DNA from 2 places in the Paenibacillus sp. FSL K6-1230 genome. Region 2 is predicted to be linked to the other one. Evidence: riboswitches for the same ligand, from Rfam matches in the RefSeq annotation. Region 2 holds a riboswitch; the other holds the start of a gene.
The links. A riboswitch is a leader RNA that binds a small molecule or an ion and turns the genes downstream of it on or off. The one in region 2 is predicted to bind thiamine pyrophosphate.
Positions count from the first base shown of each region.

Region 1: it holds a riboswitch for thiamine pyrophosphate, as region 2 does, so the genes downstream of both, thiS (sulfur carrier protein ThiS) here and MKX74_RS02060 (ABC transporter substrate-binding protein) in region 2, are expected to answer to the same signal.

Region 1 is NZ_JBBOCK010000001.1:3,319,934-3,323,063, forward strand. It holds gene MKX74_RS14405 (thiazole biosynthesis adenylyltransferase ThiF) at 1-210, opposite strand, end outside; gene MKX74_RS14410 (hypothetical protein) at 195-419, shown strand; gene thiS (sulfur carrier protein ThiS) at 1,017-1,220, opposite strand; TPP riboswitch at 1,535-1,643, opposite strand; gene MKX74_RS14420 (OmpL47-type beta-barrel domain-containing protein) at 1,889-3,130, opposite strand, start outside.
Region 2 is NZ_JBBOCK010000001.1:454,400-457,529, forward strand. It holds gene MKX74_RS02050 (ABC transporter permease) at 1-615, opposite strand, end outside; gene MKX74_RS02055 (MTH1187 family thiamine-binding protein) at 612-905, opposite strand; gene MKX74_RS02060 (ABC transporter substrate-binding protein) at 954-2,003, opposite strand; TPP riboswitch at 2,264-2,376, opposite strand; gene MKX74_RS02065 (pyridoxamine 5'-phosphate oxidase family protein) at 2,651-3,082, shown strand.

The DNA.
Region 1 (3,130 bases), 2.9 Mb from region 2:
ATCGTACAGCTGCTGACGCTGTAAATTACTCCATTCGACATAATCACGATCTGCAATCGTTAAGGTACCAATGCCTGAGCGGACAAGGGTTTCCGCTATCCCTGTACCCAGGGCACCCGCACCAATGATGAGTGCATGCGAGGTTGATAGACGCCGCTGGCCCTCACTCCCGAACGGAGCAAAACGGATTTGTCTTGAGTACCGTTCCATATCATAAGCGCTGTCAGCCTGCTTGTGGTCTTGGTAGTCTTGGTGGTCTTGGTGGTCTTGGTAGTCTTGGTGGTCTTGGTGGTCTTGGTGGTCTTGGTGGTCTTGGTAATCTTGAATTTCACTTGGTTCTGCTGATTCACTCACGTACATACCATTCCTTCCGATGGGCTGCTTGCCACAGCTTGTGGCTTGATCATAATCATTGCTAGCTTAGATCCGTATCTACCCCTAAGAACAACGGAGCTTAATTGGATCTGTTCCCTAGTTCTACTCCCTAGTTCTACTCCCTAGTTCTACTCACTGGTTCTACTCACTGGTTCTACTCTCACAAGTCTACTCGTTGACTTTGCTATTGTTAAGGAACCAGCGAACTCTTGATAACAGTAAGGAGCGGAAAGTGGAGCGCGATAACTGGCCCCATTTTGTCCTTATTTTTGTCCGTACTTTTGTCCCTATGCTACAGCGGAGAGGAACAGATGACGGTATGCAAGATAAGGTTAATGCAAAGGAATGACTGATCACTTCTACACTTAATCATATCATACAATTCGGGAACCGGGGGAGCTGTGCAATTGTTGCATCCTTCTCATATGGAACACCTGAAATATTTCGTGACAGCCCATAACACTAACAGGTCAGTATGTCTTGATAAATCCCCTCTGCTTCAGTTTCAATCATCGTACAATTAATGCAACACTTTCACCTTTAGATGCTTCAAACACGTGTTTGTGTATATCCAGATATACAAATACCTGTATCCAGCAGTAATCAGGAGCTACTCTGTTTGAATATTATGTGCAACATGTTTAACCACCGCCTACAAAATGGACAATCTCTATTCGATCTCCGTCACACAATACTGCTTGATGATGCATATCCCGCACCAAAATTCTCCGATTGAGCTCTACTACAACAGTCTTCACCTGTAAATCGAGCTCGCTCAGCAGCTGATCAACCCGATTAATATGTGCTCCGAACGTCATGTCTTGCCCATTAATCTTTAGCCTCATGTTTTTATCTCCTCCTATTCAAAATATTAGCAAGCCAAAACTTACCCTAGTAGCTTTATGCCCCCTTTTCCCTCTGTAATGACATATACTTCTATCAATAATTGCCCCTTTCACATTACAAAGTACTAGTCCCGAGCAGTAAACAAATATGAAAGTAAAGGGAAAACAAAAAACCACTTTCCAGAAGGAAAGTGGTGAAATAAGCTCAAGGATATACAATAGACAGGCCAATGCGTATACCCGTAAGACCCAAAGCCAATACGCACAAAACCGTAGCTTATACAAAGTAAGCTCAAGTCAAGCTGTCTAAATGCATCCAATTATCACCACTTCCCTACGCTGGCATAATCCAGATCAGGTGCAAAGGGTCCGGAACACAATTGTTCCATCTCAGCCAGTTGCTCGGCTCCCCTAGTGTTGTCTTTTTAATTATTCATTTTAGCTGCAGATCAATAACGGGTAGTTAGGAGAATACATGATATTCTCTTTTAACAACGCTTATTAACTAAATGATCAAACTCTTATAACTAGTCAAGAATGACTATATACTGCTTCACATTTTATTGTAGAGCTAGTTAAGTTCAAATCTTGATCCGAATTGGAAGATGATGTAATCGTATCATAACACATTGAAAATTGTAAAGTGCTGTGCGGGTAGCCTCTACGTCTCAGTTCAAATAATGCAGCAAATTATAGATCATCTCGGCTGCCTCTGCACGAGTCACGTAATGCTTCGGACGAAAAGTTCCGTCTGGATATCCCTGAAGCAAGGAGAGCTGTGTGAGTCCCAGTACTTCTTCTCGGGCCCACCCTGCTATTAGAAGCTCATCATTATATCGCTCTTCTCCCCCTGCCGTTCCGTCTTGCTCAGTGACATTCCCAAGCATTTTAGAGGCCTGTTCCCTTGAAATCAATTGATCAGGAGCAAATACATCATCCGAAAACCCCCGTGCTACCACATGCTTAATTGCCGATTTCAACTCTGGAATATACCACTCAGTAGGCTGAATATCTTTAAACGTTAATATCGTATCCTCTTCAGGCAACTGTAGGGCACGAACTATCATAGCTGTAAATTCTGCTCGGGTGACCTCCCGTTCCGGCTCATACGTCCTGTCAGAAGTTCCTTTTACAATACCTCGGTCAGCTAGTTCTTGTATTTTGGCACGATTGAAAGTACGCTCGATGTCTTTAAATCCTGCACCAGAAAAATTGCTACTCTCATCCCCTAAATCTCCCTTTGGGGCTGGTATGGTAACTAGTGAATCTTTAATTTGTGATCCAGCATTTATAACATTGTCTTCCTTAATCATCTCAGTGGTAGCTGTCATAGGAGTAAATGTCTTAGCACTGGACTTGGTACGTTCCTTAATATTCTTCGTTGAGCTCCTAGCCCCTTGGCCGTTCTCCGTCCAGATGTCCAGTTCGTAACTTGTTCCACTCTTCAGCGGCTCCCATACAAACACAGGATCTCTGCCTTTGTAAATGACCATCCCTTTATTCATAATGACAATCGTATCGTTAGGTTGGGTATTTCCGACTGTTATCGTAATAGAAGTGTGCTTGGATTCCACCTCAACTGAAAATCCACTATCAGGCAAGGTTTCAAAGCTAACCTCATAAGGCTCGCTAGTGCCACTGCTATTCACAGGCTCAACGCTGACGACATGACGCTCTGAACTGTCAAAGCCTTCAAAAGAGTATGTCAAGTCCATCGTGTCGCCTAACAGCTTTCCATCTAAGTAAACTTGGTAATAATCCGCTCCGGATATCTGATTCCATTCTGCGGTAGCCCTTGACGTTGTAATGTCCTTCATCCATACATCGTTCTGCTTTACAGGGCTCGGATATGTCCTCCAGTAGAATTCCCCTGGTAACCCGTTACCTGACTCATTTATAGCAATGACCTT
Region 2 (3,130 bases):
GCCGATCCATTCGGCAATAATGGCGCCCATGACACTATAAGTAGCGGCGATCTTAATGCCTGAGAATACCGACGGCAGCGCATGAGGGAGCTCCAGTCTGGCAAATATCCGCAACCTTCCGGCCCCTGACATTCGCATGTAATTCATCATGGTGCGATCTGTCTGCATGAATCCGTCCATGGCTGCAACAGCAACCGGGAAGAAGCAGACGAGTGTGATCACCATGAGCTTAGGCAGAAGTCCGAACCCGAACCAGATCATAAGCAACGGGCCGAGCGCAATAATGGGAATATTCTGGCTAAGAATCAGCAAAGGATACAGCGATGTTTTGAAAAATGGAATCATGTGCAGCACAATGGCAATCAGCAGTCCGATTGTTGAGCCAATGGCGAAGCCCCCGAGCATCAGCTTGACGGTCGCCCAGGTGTGTCCAGCGAGCAGGGCTGATTGAGCTGCCCCTTCGGATATAATCCGAATCGGACTGGGTAACAGCCAGGCCTCAATGTTCAGGAAGGTCGCTGCAGCCTGCCATAGCGCCAAAAAGAAGAGGACCGCCACAAGTGGCGGCCACACGCGCTGTAGCCAAGAGCTCCGTGAAGGTCCCCTACGGCTCATGGACGATATTTCTCAGTCAGTTGATCCATGCTGATCCCCTTCGGATTATGTGCGATCTTGATCTGAGAGATCACGCTGGGGCTTCCCGCCTCGATGAGGGCGGTATGCATGTCCTTAACTACCTTCAGTAGCTCGTCGATGTTTCCTTCCATCGTAGTCTCCAGCGGATGAACCTCGTGCTTGACGCCGGATTGCTGAATGACCTCGATAGCACGGTCTACATAAGGGATGGAATCCTCCCCACCGGGAGTCTTGGGAATAACCTGAATGCTAAGCAATGTATCTGCCATGTTAACTCTCACCTTCTTGGTTGAATTTTTAATCCATTATTGTCACCGTTATTGTCCTTGACATTGCGGCAGGAAGTCATTCGTGAATGCTTTATCTACCTCAAGCTCCTTATCCAGTAGCTTGCGTTCGAACATCCACTCGGCATAGCCCTGCCATACTTCCTGTTTCTGCAAGCCCCACTGTGAGGCGTCATCCTGATAGCGGGGACTCAGCCATGTTTGAGAGGCGCGAACAAGCTCAGGGTTCAGCTCTGGCACGGCCTGGATCAAGATGTCTGCTGCCTCCTCAGGATGCTCAATCGTATACTGATAGCCCTTGGCTGTAGCTCTCATGAAGGCCTTTACGAGCTCGGGATCATTCTGGATTGTCTGTTCATTGGTTACAATGACTGGTGTGTAGTAGTCCAGCTTGTCTGAGTAGTCCTTGACATATAGCATATCAAGCGGCTCGCCACGTAGCTCCGCCTCAATTCCTGTCCAAGCGTAGAAAATCCATGCAAAATCAATATCTCGTTTGACCGCGGTGAAGAAGTCTGCACTCCCCATGTTCACCATTTTCACCTTGCTAACATCGGCCTGCTCAGTCTCCATAATGGATTTCATCACTGCTTCTTCAACGGGGGAGCCCCATCCGCCATAGCTTTTTCCCTCAAAGTCCTTGGGAGAATGGATATTGCGATCCACCGGAGCGGCGAAGCCTGACGTATTATGCTGAATAACCGCGGCAATGGAGACGAGTGGTACATCCTGTGTACGAGCCTGAGTCACACTTTCCTGATAGCTGATGCCAAAAGGAACCGCGTTGGAAGCGACCATCTGATCGGCTCCGCCAGATCCTGGCTGCACAATCTCTACTTTCAGCCCCTCTTGCTCATAATAACCTTCTTGCTGGGCTACGTATAATCCTGTGTGGTTCGTATTCGGCGTCCAGTCGAGTACGACCTTGATAGCCTTCAATTCCGGAGTGGAGCCCGAGGCTCCTTGACTGGAGGACTCCCCAGATTCGCCAGCCGGTGATGTAGGTGCTGCGGCTCCACAAGCGCTCAGCAAGAGCAGAAGAGCCATCAGAAGGGCCGTCCCTGTCCATTTAACAGACATCCGCCGCTGTTGAGCTGTTCTTGTGCTAGAAGAAATTGAAGTACCAGTAGATCGTGTAGTGCTTCGTAATTGTGTCATGTAGAGCATCTCTCCTTTTTTCTTTACCCGCAGGTTAAGCATAGTATTCTTCAACGATGGGTACTCTATGGGACTAGCAGCTCCTAATTTGGAGTGAATCTGTACATCTGCCGAGCGAACACAAAAAAACGCCCCGGACCGGGACGTATGCGATGAATAAGGAGCATGGCCATCGAACGGGATGGACATGGACTAAGGCTTCCTACGCTGGCATTATCCAGATCAGGTTAAAGGGTCAGTGTCATTTGCGGGACACAATCTCAGCCGGCCGATTCCAGCACCCCTGACAGGGTTATGAATTTTTTGTGCTACAGCCAGCATATGTAGATATGTGTCTGCACAGGTGTAATTATAGGCCTTTCCACTCCAGCTGTCCATAGTGGGATATAGTTGATGTGGGCAGAAGATATGTTGCCTAGGGGCTTTCTCTATACAGCGGTGACATCGGTCTCGGTTCAAGGGCTCAGGTTCAGGATTCGGTTCAAGGCAGAATAGACAGGGTACAAGTAAGTGATGCATCATTTCGAACAAATGTTGTGAATAATACCAACAAAAAGGAGCGGATGATCATGGGTACAGCAACAAAAAATCGTGAACAACTGGAGCAAAGCATCATCAAGGCTCTGGAGCAAAATTCTTATTGCTCGCTAGGTACTGTCGAAGGCGGCAAGCCAAAGGTGCGCTACATGGCCCTTTTCAATAATGGTCTGAATATTCATCTGGCTACGAGTCGCAAGACACATAAAGTGGAAGAGCTCAAGGACAATCCGAATGTGTATTTGCTGCTTGGCTATGAAGCAGGAGGTACTAAGGAAGTTGTTGAGGTCGAGGGGACCTGTGAGATTACGAAGCAGGAGTCACTGCGTCATGAGCTGTGGAACGATGAGCTGAAGCAGTGGTTCTCAGGCCCGGATGACCCAGATTATGTGATTCTGGATATTACACCTGCTCGTATTGAGTACACAGGTCAGGGCATGGAGCGCCAGGTCTGGGAGAAGTAAAGCATAAGGTTGTTAATAAGACCGTCAGGAATTATCCTGGCGGTCCTT